DNA from 2 places in the Caenispirillum bisanense genome. Region 2 is predicted to be linked to the other one. Evidence: predicted binding sites of a transcription regulator. Region 2 holds the regulator's gene; the other holds the start of a gene.
The links. The regulator PhoB, encoded in region 2, activates phosphate uptake and scavenging genes when phosphate is short. The targets are predictions, from matches to a motif close to TNTCATAAAACTGTCA.

Region 1 (7,680 bases), on a different contig from region 2:
AACGCGGTGACGGTGTTCGAGTGGCGCGGCGTGCGCTGGTCGGTGGTCATCTGCCTGGACATCGAACAGCCGGCGGTGGCGGTGGAACTGGGCCGCATGGAACCCGACGTGGTGCTGGTGCCGTCCATGACCACCACCCTGGCCGGTTATCACCGCGTGTTCGACTGCGCCAAGGCCCGCGCCGTGGAACTGTTCGCCTGCGTCGCCGCCGTCGGCACCATCGGCGACTGCGGCGGCTTCTGCCACGGCGCCGACCTCAACATATCGGGCGCCGCCGCCTATGTGCCGTGCGAGCGCGACCTCGGCCACACCGGCGTGTGGGGCACGCCGCTGCCGCCGCGCGGCGCCGCCGACGACGAGGGGCCGCTGTGGGTCAGCCCGCCGCTGCCGGTCGAACGCCTGCGGGCCATGAAGCGCGACGGCACCGCCGCCGTGTGGACCGGCATGTACGACGCCGCCGCGCTGGAATGCCGCGACCTCACCCTCACCCGGCCGGCGGGCTGAGGCGCAGCAGGCGGCCCTCCGCCTCGTCGGTGAGCACGTAGACGGCGCCGTCGGGGCCGACGCGCACATCGCGCACGCGGCTGCCGATGGGGATGCCTTCCTCGTGCACCACCTCGCGGCCGTTCAGTTCCACCCGCACCACGTTCTGGGTCACCAGCCCGCCCACCAGCAGGTTGCCCTGCCACTGCGGGAAGGCATCGGCGGTGTAGAACGCCATGCCGGAGGCGGCCAGCACCGGCGTCCAGTAGTGGATGGCGCGCTCGAATTCCGGCCGCGTCGGCGGGTCGGGGATTTCGCGGTTGTCGTAGTGGATACCCCAGCTGACCTCCGGCCAGCCGTAGTTCTTGCCGGCCTCGGGGATGTTCAGTTCATCGCCGCCGAGGGGGCCGTGCTCGTGAACCCACAGCTCGCCGGTCTCGGGGTGGATGGCGGCGCCCTGGATGTTGCGGTGGCCGTAGGACCAGATTTCCGCCTGCGCATCGTCGCGGCCGACGAAGGGGTTGTCGTCGGGCACGCTGCCGTCGTCGTTGACGCGCACCACGGCGCCCAGGTGGCTGCGCAGGTCCTGCGCCGGCTCGAACTTGAACCGCTCGCCCAGGCCGACGAACAGGGTGCCGTCGGGCGCGAAGGCGAGGCGGGAGCCGAAGTGCTTGCCGCCGGAGACCTTGGGCTGCTGGCTGAAGACGATTTCCGTCGCCTCCAGCGCATCGTCGGTCAGCCGGCCGCGCAGCACGGCGGTGGAGGCGCCCTCGCCGCCGGGTTCGGAAAAGGTGAGGTAGACCAGCGAATTCTCGGCGAAGTCCGGGTGCAGGTGGACGTCGAGCAGGCCGCCCTGGTCCTCGGCATAGATCTCCGGCAGGCCGGCCAGCGGCGGCGACAGGCTGCCGTCGGTACCGACGATGCGCAGGCGGCCGGGGCGTTCGGTCACCAGCATGCGGCCGTCGGGCAGGAAGGCGACGGCCCAGGGGTGCTCCAGCCCCTCGGCCACCACGGCGATCTCCACCGGCCCGTGCTCGCCGTTGTAGATCTGCGCCACCTGCGCCTGGGCGGGCACGGCGGAGGCGATCAGCGCCGCCGCGGTGGCCGCCGCTGCCGTCGCGCCGGCCGTCGTCATGGTGCGGGCCATGGTTTCTTCTCCCTGTCCTGGTGAACTGCAGCGTTGCTGCGTCTACGCAGGGCGGGGACGGCCGTTGCATGACTGCCGGATGAACGCGGTCAGGTGGTGCGCCCGGCATCGCCGGCCGGATCGCCGCTGAAGGCGCGGCCACCGGGGCTGAGGACCGGGTAGACGACGGCGGTGATGTGGGAGTTGATGCGCTTGAAATCGCGCAGCAGGTCCAGGTGGATGGCGCTGGTCTCGATGCTTTCGGCATAGCCCTTGCGCAGGCGGTCCAGGTGGCGCTGGGTGGCGCGGAATTCCTGCTCTCGGTAAAGGCGCTTTTCCTCCAGAAGCTGCTCGGCAAGGTCGGTTTCGCCGGACAGGAAGACGTTGAGGGCGGTCTGGAAGTTGTCCACCAGCCGGCGGTGCAGGCGCTCGATCTCGCGCCGGCCGGCGTCGGAGAAGGCGAGGCTGCGCTTCTCCTTGCGCTCCGCCAGGGCCATGAGGTTGCGGTCGATGATGTCGCCGATGTGCTCCAGGTTGGTGACGAAACTGAAGATGGCCATGCAGCGGCGGCTTTCCTCGGCGCTGAGGGGCTGGCGGCTGATTTCGGTCAGGTAGAGCTTGATGGCCTCGTTCAGGCGGTCGACGTCGTCGTCCATGCGCTCGATGGTCTTGATGGCAGCCGGGTCGCGCTGGCGGAACGGGGTGATGCTGGCGTCGAGCATGCAGAACACCAGATCGCCCATGCGCAGCGCCTCGCGGGTGGCGTTGTTGAGGGCGTGGGGCACGTCGGCCACCTGATCCTCGCGCAGGTGCAGGGGCTGGATGGGGCCGCCGGCGCCGGCCTCCTCCTCCGGCGCCTTCGGCACCATGCGGGTCACCAGCTTCGCCGCCGGGCCGATGAGCGGCAGGAACACCACCGCCAGGGCGATGTTGAACAGCATGTGGAAGTTGGCGATCTGCCGTGTCGGATCGGCGGCGAGGGCGGCCACCGCATCCTCGATCAGCGGCAGCAGGGCCAGCGCCACGGCGACGCCCACCAGCCGGAACAGCAGGTTGCCGACGGCGATGCGGCGCCCCTCCGGCGGTCCCGGCATGCTCGCCACCAGGGCCGGCAGCGGACCGCCCAGGTTGACGCCGAGGGTGAGCAGATAGGCCACCGTCAACGGCATGTCGCCGGCCGCCACCAGCGACATCACCAGCAGCACCATGGCGAGGCTGGAATGGCTGACCCAGGTGAGCAGGGCGCCCAGCAGCAGGGCCAGCAGCGGCTCGTTGCCGAGGGCGGCGATCACCTGCTGCATCAGGTTGGACTGGCGCACCGGCTCCGACCCGCCGACGATGAGGCCGAGGGCGATGAGCACCAGCGCCAGACCGAGCAGGATGCGGCCGGTGTTGCGGCACGTCTTGCTGCGGCACAGGGAGAACACGGCGAAGCCGGCCACGGCCAGCAGCGGACCCAGGGGGCCGAGGTTGAAGCTCAGCACCTGCGCCACCACGGTGGTGCCGACATCGGCCCCGAGCGCCAGCGCCAGGCCGGCGACGGTGGTCAGCAGCCCGCGGCTGGCGAAGGAGCCGGCCAGCATGATGACGGCGGTGCTCGACTGCACCAGGGTGGTGAGCAGGGCGCCGGTGGCGGCGGCGCTGAAGCGGTTGCCGGTCGCCCGCGCCACCGCCAGCCGCAGATGGGAGCCGAGCGCCCGGATGGCGCCGGTGCGCACCATGCGCAGGCCCCACAGCAGCAGCGCCACGCCGCCGAGGACTTCTATGAGGCCGCTGGTGCCGGGTCCGATTTCCATGGCTCCCGTTCGGTGACTGTCATCAAACTGTCATGAACAACGCCTTGATCATCCTCCAGGCAGCATGACGACCGCAGGGAAACAATGTTGTTCCGGTGCGCCGTCTGGTGGCCTGGAGGGAAACGATCATATTGGACGGCAACAGCACTCCTGTCGGAGGACATAACCATGATCACCCTGCGCCGATCCGAAGAACGCGGCCATGCCGACTTCGGCTGGCTGGACAGCCGTCATACCTTCTCGTTCGGTCATTACATGGACCCGCGCCACATGGGCTTCCGCACCCTGCGGGTCATCAACGACGACCGCGTGGTGCCGGGCGCCGGCTTCGGCGAGCACGGCCACCGCGACATGGAGATCATCTCCTACGTCGTCGATGGCACGCTCGCCCACAAGGACAGCCTCGGCAACGTGGAGACGGTGGGGCCGGGCGAGGTGCAGGTTATGACCGCCGGCACCGGCATCCGCCATTCGGAGTTCAACGGCTCCGACAGCGATCCGGTGCGCTTCCTGCAGATGTGGGTGCTGCCGCGCGAGAACGGGCTGACGCCCGGCTACGTGCAGAAGCGCTTCGGCCGTCAGGACAAGTGCGGCCGGCTGGCGCTGCTGGTGTCCCCCGACGGCCGCGACGGCTCGCTGCCCATCCACCAGGACGTCAGCCTGTCGGCGGCGCTGCTGGCGGCGGGGCAGGCGGTGACGGCGCCGGTGACGCCCGGCCGGCACCTGTGGGTGCAGGTGGTGCGCGGCGGCGTGGCGCTCGACGACCTCACCTTGCGCGAAGGCGACGGCGCCGCGGTCAGTGACGAGGCCGCCGTCACCCTGGAAGGGCTCGCCGATGAGTCCGAAGTGCTGGTGTGGGATCTCGCCTGAGCCGGCATGGCCTCGGCCGGAGGTGGAAAGGCACCCTCCGCTTTCGTTTCTTTCGGATGCGCATCCGCCGCGAACCTTTCGCCACGGCGAATTTCGTGGCAGGCTGAAACGAAAGAAAACGAAAAGGGGAGGGTGTTTCCATGCAGGACCTGACGCCGCGGCTGGCCGACATCCTCACCCTGGCGCGCGACCAGGGGCGGGTGGTGGTGGATGATCTGGCGGTGCGGTTCGGTGTCACGCCGCAGACCATCCGCAAGGATCTCAACGACCTGTGCGACCGCCGCCTGCTCAAGCGCGTCCATGGCGGCGCCGTGCTGGCCAGCAGCGTGGAGAACCTGCGCTACGACGCCCGCCGGGTGCTGGCCGCCGACGAGAAGGGCCGTATCGGCCGCCATGCCGCCTCGCTTATCCCCGACGACTGCTCGCTGTTCATCAACATCGGCACCACGACGGAGGAAGTGGCGCGCGCCCTGACGGCCCACCGCGACCTGCTGGCCATCACCAATAACATCAACGTTGCCAACATCCTGCACCAGGTTCCTCAGATCGAGACGATCATCGTCGGCGGCGTGCTGCGGCATTCCGACGGCGGCATCGTCGGCGAATCGGCCACCGACTTCATCAACCAGTTCAAGGTCGACTACGCCGTCATTGGCGCCTCGGCCATCGAGGAAGACGGTGCCCTGCTCGACTACGATTACCGCGAGGTGCGGGTGTCGCAGGCCATCATCGCGAATGCCCGCACGGTGGTGCTGGTGGCCGATCACATGAAGTTCAGCCGCAGCGCCCCGGTGCGCATCGGCCACATCGCCCAGATCGACGTCCTGGTCACCGATGCCGAGCCGCCGGAAAGCCTTGCGAAAGTGTGCGCCGATGCCGGCGTGCGGGTGGAAATCGCACCGGCCTGACCGCTAAGACGAAAGAGTGCGAAACCCGCGTTTCCGATTTCGTAATTTTCACTTTGCAAGCCGCAGATTTTCGACTAGCCTCCTTAGTGAAAGTTCCGTGATGGGTTCCCTCGGCTCGGGGCCCCGTCGTTCCAGGCTAGCCGGGAGCAACCCGACGGCCGCCACAGGACGGAGCAAAGGGAGGCCATGCAGCCGCAAGATTTCGACATCGCCATCATTGGCGGTGGCGTCAACGGGTGTGGTATTGCCCGCGACGCCGCCGGACGCGGCCTCTCGGTCTACCTGTGCGAGCAGGCGGATCTGGCCGGGGCGACTTCCTCCGCCAGCACCAAGCTGATCCACGGCGGCCTGCGCTACCTGGAATATTACGAGTTCCGGCTGGTGCGCGAGGCGCTGATCGAGCGCGAGACGCTGCTGCGCGCGGCGCCGCACATCATCTGGCCGCTGCGCTTCATCCTGCCGCACCACAACGGCCTGCGCCCCGGCTGGCTCATCCGCCTCGGCCTGTTCCTGTACGATCACCTGGGCGGCCGCGAGATCCTGCCCGGCACGCGTCAGATCGACCTCACCACCGACCCGCTCGGCGCGCCGCTGAAGGACGACTTCTCCAAGGGCTTCGAGTATTCCGACTGCTGGGTGGAAGACAGCCGCCTGGTGGTGCTGAACGCCATGGACGCCCGCGACCGCGGCGCCGTCGTCCACACCCGCAGCCGCCTGCGCAGCGCCGAACGCCAGGGCGACCGCTGGCTGGTGACGGTGGAGGACGCCGACACCGGCGCCGCCCGTCATGTGCGGGCGAAGGCGGTGGTGAACGCCGCCGGCCCGTGGGTGGCGGAGGTGCTGACCAGCCGCCTGCGCATGAACAGCCCGGCGCGGGTGCGCATGGTAAAGGGCAGCCACATCATCGTGCCGCGCCTCTATGACCACGACCGCGCCTTCATCTTCCAGAACCCGGACCGGCGCATCATCTTCGCCGTGCCATACGAGACCGACTTCACCCTGGTCGGCACCACCGATGAGGACTTCCAGGGCGACCCCGCCGACGTCCATATCGCCACCGGCGAGGTGGAGTACCTCTGCCGTGCCGCCAGCGCCTACTTCAAGACGCCGGTGCGGCAGGAGGACATCGTTCACACCTTCTCCGGCGTGCGGCCGCTCTATGACGACGGTGCCAGCGAGGCCCGTGCCGCCACCCGCGACTATGTGATCGAGGTGGACGGGCAGGGCGACCAGCCGCCGCTGGTCAGCGTCTTCGGCGGCAAGATCACCACCTACCGCAAGCTGGCGGAAGCGGTGCTGGAGAAGCTGGCGCCGGCCTTCCCCGCCATGGGGCGGCCGTGGACGGCGGCGGCGCCGCTGCCCGGCGGCAATTTCGCGGTGACGGCGGTGGATGCGCTGGTGGACCAGCTGCGTGCCGCCCATCCCTTCCTTGACGAAGCCTGGGCCCGCCGGCTGGTGCGCGCCTACGGCACCCTGGCCGGCCGCATGCTGAAGGATGCCCGCACCGCCGCCGACCTGGGCGAGGACTTCGGCGCCACCCTGACCGCGCGCGAGGTGGCCTGGCTGATGGACGAGGAATGGGGGGTTGCCGCCGATGACGTGCTGTGGCGGCGCTCCAAGCTCGGCCTGCGCCTGACGCCGGCCCAGCGCGACCGCCTGGAGGATTGGATGCAGGCGCGCAGACACGGCCAGGACGCCCCGGCCCTGCGCCAGGGAGGGGCGGCATGACGCTCGAATTGCACAACGTTTCCAAGGTGGTGGACCGCGAGACGCACATCCGCGACGTCTCCCTGCGGCTGGAGCGGGGCAGCCTGAACGTGCTGCTCGGCCCCACCCTGTCGGGCAAGACCAGCCTGATGCGGCTGATGGCGGGCCTCGACGAGCCGACCGCCGGCCGCATCGTCATGAACGGCCGCGACGTCACCGGCCTGCCGGTGCGCAAGCGCTCGGTCGCCATGGTCTACCAGCAGTTCATCAACTACCCGACCCTCAGCGTGTGGGAGAACATCGCCTCACCGCTGAAGGTGGCCGGCCGCCCCAGGGACGAGATCGACCGCAAGGTGGCGGAGGCGGCGCGCCTCTTGCGCATCGACCGCATGCTCGACCGCACGCCGCTGGAACTGTCCGGCGGCCAGCAGCAGCGCACCGCCCTGGCGCGGGCGCTGGTGAAGGGGGCGGAGCTGGTGCTGCTGGACGAGCCGCTCGCCAACCTGGACTACAAGCTGCGCGAGGAACTGCGGGAGGAACTGCCGCGCATCTTCGCCGCCTCCGGCGCCATCCTGGTCTATGCCACCACCGAACCGGCGGAAGCCCTGCTGCTCGGCGGCCACACGGCGACCCTGCACGAAGGCGCCGTCACCCAGTTCGGGCCGACGCTGGAGGTCTACCGCCGGCCGCACGACCGCCGCACGGCCCAGGTGTTCTCCGACCCGCCCATGAACTTCCTCGACATCGAGGTGCGCGGTGGCATGGCCTGGATCGGCGAGGCGGTGGTGCC
Region 2 (7,680 bases):
GCCGCATTACCGGCACCCGATCTTACCCCTACACCGGTGTAGCGAGAGGCCATGCAAGCGTTCACCCTCATCGTCGTCCTGCTGGTGCTGACCGTGGTCGGCTTCCGCATGGGACGCGGACGTGCCGTTGCCGTCGTCGGCGGCGAGACGCGCAAGCTTCACTCCCTGCCGAGCTATCACGGCATGTACGTCGCCCTGTGGTGCGGCGTGCCGTCGTTCGTGCTGCTTGGCCTGTGGATGCTGTTCGAGCCCACCATCGCGACGCAGCTGACCCTCGCCAGCCTGCCGCCGCAGGCCTTCGTCGGCGCCGACGGGCAGCCGCTGTCGGAGGCGCGCATCGGCCTTCTGCTCACCGACATCCGCAACACCGCCACCGGCAACATCGCCGGCAGCAGCGATCCGCTGGTGCGCCAGGCGGCGGAATACTACGCCGGCATCCGCTCCACCGGGTCGTGGCTGCTCACCACCGTGGCGCTGTCGCTGGCGGTGGCCGGGGCCGGCTGGGGCTGGAAGCGGGTGTCGCCCGACCTGCGGGCCCGCAACGACGTCGAGCTGGCGGTGAAGGTCTTCATGATCGTCTGCTCGACCATCGCCGTCTTCACCACCATCGGCATCATCCTGTCGCTGCTGTTCGAAAGCGTCCGCTTCTTCGCCCGCGTGTCGCCGGTGGAGTTCCTGTTCGGCACCCACTGGAGCCCGCAGATCTCCATCCGCGCCGACCAGGTGGGCTCGTCGGGCGGCTTCGGCGCCATCCCGCTGTTCGCCGGCACGCTGCTGATCTCGTTCATCGCCATGTCGGTGGCGGTGCCCATCGGCCTGCTGTCGGCCATCTACATGGCCGAATACGCCCCCCGCAAGGTGCGCTCGGTGATCAAGCCGGTGCTGGAAATCCTGGCCGGCATCCCGACCGTGGTCTACGGCTTCTTCGCCGCCCTGACCGTGGCGCCGTTCTTCCGCGACACCGGCGGCCTGTTCGGCCTGTCCATCAGCTCGGAAAGCGCCCTGGCGGCCGGCATCGTCATGGGCATCATGATCATCCCCTTCGTCAGCTCGCTGTCGGACGACGTGATCACCGCCGTGCCCAATGCCATGCGCGAAGGCTCCTACGGCCTCGGCGCCACCAAGAGCGAGACCATCAAGCGGGTCATCCTGCCGGCGGCGCTGCCGGGCGTGGTGGGCGGCATCCTGCTCGCCGTGTCGCGCGCCATCGGCGAGACCATGATCGTGGTCATGGCGGCCGGCCTGTCCGCCAACCTGACGGCCAATCCCTTCGAGGCGGTCACCACCGTCACCGTGCAGATCGTCACCCTGCTGGTCGGCGACCAGGAGTTCGACAGCCCGAAGACCCTGGCGGCCTTCGCCCTTGGCCTGGTGCTGTTCGTGGTGACGCTGGTGCTGAACGTCATCGCCCTCCATGTGGTGCGCAAGTACCGCGAGCAGTACGAGTAAGGAGCCTGGAGCATGGCACCCCGTTCTCCTAAAGCCTATGATCCAGCCGCCACCGTGGCTGCCGAGGGACCGACCGTGAGCCGCAACATCACCGACGTCGTCAACGCCGGGCTCGCCGCCCGTTACCGCGCGGAGAAGCGCTTCCGCGCCTATGGCATCATCGCCATCCTGATCGCGCTCAGCATGCTTGCGACGCTGTTCGCGACCATCATCGCCAAGGGCTACCCCGCCTTCACCACCACCGTGCTGGAACTGCCGGTGACGGTGGAGCGCGAGCTGGTCGCCAATGCCCAGGGCGAGGTGACGCCGGAAAGCATCGCCTTCGCCAACTTCGCCACGCCGCTGCGCGCCGCCCTGGACGCCCAGTTCCCCGACGTGGAAGGCCGGGCGGAGAAGCGCCAGCTCTATGCCATCCTGTCGGACGGCGCCACCTTCGCCCTGCAGGCCATGATCCGCGAGAACCCGGAACTGGTCGGCCGCGAGGTGATCGTCGAGGCGCCGGTGTCGTCGGACTTCGACCTGCTCTACAAGGGCCAGATCGACATCGCGCTGCCGGAAAGCCAGCGCCGCGTCAACGACCGGCAGGTGGCGTGGTTCCAGGCCCTGCAGGACCGCGGCCTGGTCGACTCGGAATTCAACACCATCCTGTTCACCAACGGCGACTCCCGCCAGCCGGAACTGGCCGGCATTTGGGGCGCGGTGGTCGGCAGCTTCTACACCCTGATGGTGACGCTGGCGCTGTCCTTCCCCATCGGCGTGGCGGCGGCGGTGTACCTTGAGGAATTCGCGCCCAAGAACAAGTGGACCGACCTGATCGAGGTGAACATCAACAACCTCGCCGCGGTGCCGTCCATCGTGTTCGGTCTGCTCGGCCTGGCGGTGTTCCTGCAGCTGTTCGGCCTGCCGCGATCGGCGCCGCTGGTGGGCGGCCTGGTGCTGACGCTCATGACCCTGCCGACCATCATCATCGCCAGCCGCGCGGCGCTGAAGTCGGTGCCGCCCTCCATCCGCGAGGCGGCGCTGGGGGTCGGGGCCTCCAAGCTGCAGATGATCACCCACCACGTGCTGCCGCTGGCCATGCCCGGCATGCTCACCGGCACCATCATCGGCATGGCCCAGGCCCTGGGCGAGACGGCGCCGCTGCTGATGATCGGCATGGTGGCTTTCGTGGTCGACATTCCCGGCGGCCCCATGGACCCGGCGACCGTTCTGCCGGTGCAGATCTTCCTGTGGGCCGACAGCCCGGAACGTGCCTTCGTTGCCCGCACCTCGGCGGCCATCATGGTTCTTCTCGCCTTCCTGGTGGTGATGAACGCGGCTGCCGTCCTTCTCCGCAAGAAGTTCGAACGCCGCTGGTAGGACCCGCCATGAACAGCCAAGCCACCGCCGCCCAGGTCCAGACCGACGCCGCCGCCGCCGCGCCGCAGGGCACCGCCGGGTCGCCGCTCGTCGGTCCGGGCGAGAAGGCCAAGGTCTCCGCCCGCAAGGCCAACGTCTATTACGGCGACAAGCACGCCATCAAGGACGTCGCCCTGGACATCAAGCAGAACGAGGTGACCGCCTTCATCGGTCCGTCGGGCTGCGGCAAGTCGACGTTCCTGCGCTGCCTGAACCGCATGAACGACACCATCGACAGCGCCCGCGTCACCGGCACCATCACGCTCGACGGCGACGACATCTACGACCGCCGGGTGGACGTGGTGCAGCTGCGCGCCCGCGTCGGCATGGTGTTCCAGAAGCCGAACCCGTTCCCGAAGTCCATCTTCGAGAACATCGCCTACGGCCCGCGCATCCACGGCATCGCCCGCCACAAGGACGAGCTGGAAGAGATCGTCATGACCAGCCTGGAACGGGCCGGTCTGCTGGCCGAGGTGAAGGACCGCCTGGACCAGCCCGGCACCGGCCTGTCGGGCGGCCAGCAGCAGCGCCTGTGCATCGCCCGCGCCATCGCCGTCAGCCCGGAAGTGATCCTGATGGACGAGCCGTGCTCGGCGCTGGACCCCATCGCCACGGCCAAGATCGAGGAACTGATCGACGAGCTGCGGCAGAACTACACCATCGTCATCGTCACCCACTCCATGCAGCAGGCGGCCCGCGTCTCGCAGCGCACCGCCTTCTTCCACCTGGGCAACCTGGTGGAGTGCGGCGACACCGAACAGATCTTCACCAACCCGCAGCACCGCCTGACGCAGGGCTACATCACCGGCCGCTTCGGCTGAGCCGGTAACCCCCGCCCCGCCGCAGCAGCGGTCGAAGCAGGAGAGGCACCGTGGAACAGCGTCCTTCAGAGCACACGGTCAGCGCCTTCGGCGAGGAGCTGCGCGACCTGGGCGACATGATCGTCCGCATGGGCGGCCTGGCCGAGGCGCAGCTTGCCTCGGCCCTGCAGGCCCTGTCGCGGCGCGACAGCGACCTCGCCGCCCGCGTCGTCACCGCCGACGCCAAGGTCGACGAGATGGAGCAGGAGGTGCACGCCTGCGTCGTGCGCCTCATCGCCCTGCGCCAGCCGGTGGCCGACGACCTGCGCAACGCCGTCGGCGCCCTCAAGATCGCCGCCGACGTCGAGCGCATCGGCGACTATGCCGCCAACGTCGCCAAGCGGGTGCTGGTGCTCAACCAGCTGCCGCTGGTGCGGCCGGTGGCGGCGGTGCCCAGCATGGGGCGCATCGTGCAGGAACTGATCAACGACGTGCTCGACGCCTATGTCGAACGCGACGTGCGCAAGGCCATCGACGTCTGGCAGCGGGACGAGGAAGTGGACGAGCTGCACACCAGCCTGTTCCGCGAACTGGTCACCGACATGATGGAGGATGCGCGCAACATCACCGCCTGCACGCACCTCATGTTCATCGCCAAGAACATCGAGCGCATCGGCGACCACGCCACCAACATTGCGGAAACCATCCATTTCCTGGTCCAGGGCACGCCCCTGCGCGGCCAGCGGCCCAAGGGGGCCGACCAGGACTACAGCCTGCCGGCGCAGGACGCACCGGCCAGGGCCAAGGACGCGACGGAGTAGACGCAGAGATGAAGCCGCTTGTCATGATCGTCGAGGACGAAATCGCCCTCGTCACCATGCTCCGCTACAACCTGGAGAAGGAAGGCTATCGCGTCGTCGAGGCCACCGACGGCGAGGAAGCGCTGACGGTCGCCGCCGAGAACACGCCCAACCTCATCCTGCTCGACTGGATGCTGCCGATGATGTCGGGCATCGAGGTCTGCCGCCAGCTGCGCCGCAAGCCGGCGACCCGCGACGTGCCCATCATCATGGTCACCGCCCGCGGCGAGGAAAGCGACAAGGTGCGCGGCCTCAACACCGGTGCCGACGACTACATCACCAAGCCGTTCTCCATGCCCGAGCTGATGGCCCGCATCGGTGCCCTGCTGCGGCGCTCGCAGCCGGTGGCGCAGAGCAAGGGCGTGCTCACCTACGAAGACATCACCATGGACCTGTCGGCCCACCGCGTCACCCGCGCCGGCCGCTACGTCCACCTGGGCCCGACCGAGTTCCGCCTGCTGCAGTTCCTGATGGAGCATCCCGGCTGCGTGTTCTCGCGCGAGGAACTGCTGAACGCCGTGTGGGGGCCGGACATCTATGTCGAGCCGCGCACCGTCGACGTCCACATCCGCCGCCTGCGCAAGGCGCTGAACGGCGAGACGGAGCAGGACGTCATCCGCACCGTGCGCGCCGCCGGCTACGCCCTGGACGCCAACGCCGTCATCGCCTGAAACGTCGGGCCGGCGGGTGGCCGGCCCGACTTTCGATGTACAACCGTAGTAAGAAAGAGCCGCCGAACCGTCGCGCCGCTCCTGTCGTTGACGCCCTGATTTAGAACTTTTCTGAAAAGGGCTTCAGCGATGGCATCCACCGGCGACAACGGCGGCTACCAGCCGCGCACCTATGGCGATCAGCAGCATCTGGCGGGGCGCGGCGGCGAGACCCACCAGACGGCGGAGGGCACCGGCGGGCCGGCGCTCACCACCAACCAGGGCGTGCCCATCGCCGACGACCAGAACTCGCTGAAGGTGGGCGGCCGCGGCCCCATGCTGATGGAAGACTTCGTCTTCCGCGAGAAGCTGTTCCACTTCGACCACGAGCGTATCCCCGAGCGGGTGGTCCACGCCCGCGGCTACGGCGCCCACGGCTTCTTCGAGCCCTACCGGTCGCTGGCCGATCTCACCTGCGCCGACCTGTTCCAGCGGCAGGGGGAGCGCACGCCGGTGTTTGTGCGCTTTTCCACCGTCGCCGGCAACAAGGGCTCGGCCGACCTGGCGCGAGACGTGCGCGGCTTCGCGGTGAAGTTCTACACCAAGGAAGGCAACTGGGATCTGGTCGGCAACAACATCCCGGTCTTCTTCATCCAGGACGGCATCAAGTTCCCCGACGTCGTCCACGCCGCCAAGGACGAGCCCGACCGCGGCTTCCCGCAGGCGCAGACGGCCCATGACAACTTCTGGGACTTCATCTCGCTGACGCCGGAAAGCATCCACATGGCGCTGTGGATCATGTCCGACCGCACCATCCCGCGCAGCTTCCGCATGATGGAAGGGTTCGGCGTCCATACCTTCCGGCTGGTCAATGCCGAGGGCGTCTCCCACTTCGTCAAGTTCCACTGGAAGCCCAAGCTCGGCATGCAGTCGGTGGTGTGGAACGAGGCGCTGAAGATCAACGGCGCCGACCCCGATTTCCACCGCCGCGACCTGTGGGATGCCATCCAGGCCGGCGACTACCCGGAATGGGAACTGGGCCTGCAGGTGTTCACCGAGGAGCAGGCGGAAGCCTTCTGGTACGACGTGCTCGACCCGACCAAGATCGTGCCCGAGGAAGAGGTGCCGGTGGAGCCGGTGGGGCGGCTGGTGCTCGACCGCATGGTGGACAACTTCTTCGCCGAGACGGAGCAGGTGGCCTTCTGCACCCAGAACATCGTCCGCGGCATCGACTTTTCCGACGATCCGCTGCTGCACGGGCGCAACTTCTCCTACCTCGACACCCAGCTGAAGCGCCTGGGCAGCCCCAACTTCACCCACCTGCCCATCAACGCGCCCAAGTGTCCGTGGCACAACCTGCAGCAGGATGGCCACATGGCCATGTTCAACCCACGCGGCCGGGTGAACTACGAGCCCAACTCGTGGAGCGGCGACATCCCGCGCGAGACCCACGAGCGCGGCTTCCGCACCTATCCGGCCCCGGTGGAGGGGCGCAAGCTGCGCGAACGGTCGGAAACCTTCGCCGACCATTACTCGCAGGCGCGGCAGTTTTACATCAGCCAGACCAAGGTGGAGCAGGGCCACATCATCGATGCCTTCACCTTCGAGCTGAGCAAGGTGGAAACGCCGGCCATCCGCGCCCGCGTCGTCAGCCACCTGCGCAACGTCGACGAGGGGCTGGCCAAGGCGGTGGCGGAGCGCCTGCGCCTGCGCGACCTGCCGGAAAAGGCGCCGGCCGCTATGCCGACCCGCATGGACCTGCCGCCGTCGCCGGCGCTGTCCATCCTGGAGCGGCAGATGAAGACGCTGAAGGGCCGCAAGGTGGGGGTGCTGGTGACCGACGGGGTGGATGCCGCCGTCCTCGGCGCCCTGCGCAGCGCCCTGACAGCGGAAGGCGCCATGATGAAGGTGGTGGTGCCCCACATCGGCGGCGTCGAGGCCTCCGACCGGAGCTGGATCGAGGGCGACGAGAAGATCGACGGCGGCCCCTCCGTCGTATTCGATGCGGTGGTGGTGGCGCCGGGGCCGCAGGGCGCCGACCTGCTGGCGCGGGAGGCGACGGCGCGCGATTTCGTCACCGACGCCTTCGCCCACATGAAGATCATCGGCTGGCTGCCGCCGGCGCAGGCGCTGCTGGAGAAGGCGGGCATCTTCGCCGACCTGGACGACGGCTGCGTGCGCCTGGACGGGGCGGCCGACGTGGCGCAGTTCGTCGCGGCGGCCAAGCAGGTGCGCTACTGGCCCCGGGAACCGAAGGTGAAACAGGTCTGAAAGACCTGAAGCTCCTTGTGATGCAAGCAAAACGGCGGCCCCATCAGGGGCCGCCGTCAGCGCGACTCGAAGGGGCCAATCAGGCGCCGATGGCCCTGGCCAGATAGGCGTCGATCACCTTCACCAGCGCTTCCTGGTGGTCGGTGAAGCTGTGGTTGGCGCCCTCGATGGCGGTGTAGTCGATGGTGATGTTCTTCTGCTGCTGCAGCTTGGCCGCCAGCTTGGCGGCGGCGGCTTCCGGCACGCGCTCGT

Region 1: ABD056_RS02660 (Na/Pi cotransporter family protein) is a predicted target of PhoB. The motif match lies at 3,423-3,438, and genes of this name have one in related genera.

The regions. Positions count from the first base shown of each region.
Region 1 is NZ_BAAAEP010000002.1:200,896-208,575, reverse strand. It holds gene ABD056_RS02670 (nitrilase-related carbon-nitrogen hydrolase) at 1-504, shown strand, start outside; gene ABD056_RS02665 (PQQ-dependent sugar dehydrogenase) at 485-1,630, opposite strand; gene ABD056_RS02660 (Na/Pi cotransporter family protein) at 1,720-3,405, opposite strand; gene ABD056_RS02655 (pirin family protein) at 3,574-4,275, shown strand; gene ABD056_RS02650 (DeoR/GlpR family DNA-binding transcription regulator) at 4,416-5,183, shown strand; gene glpD (glycerol-3-phosphate dehydrogenase) at 5,370-6,911, shown strand; gene ABD056_RS02640 (ABC transporter ATP-binding protein) at 6,908-7,680, shown strand, end outside.
Region 2 is NZ_BAAAEP010000012.1:29,847-37,526, forward strand. It holds gene pstC (phosphate ABC transporter permease subunit PstC) at 52-1,449, shown strand; gene pstA (phosphate ABC transporter permease PstA) at 1,525-2,808, shown strand; gene pstB (phosphate ABC transporter ATP-binding protein PstB) at 2,817-3,668, shown strand; gene phoU (phosphate signaling complex protein PhoU) at 3,719-4,468, shown strand; gene phoB (phosphate regulon transcriptional regulator PhoB) at 4,477-5,178, shown strand; gene ABD056_RS07615 (catalase) at 5,308-7,428, shown strand; gene ABD056_RS07620 (alpha/beta hydrolase) at 7,508-7,680, opposite strand, start outside.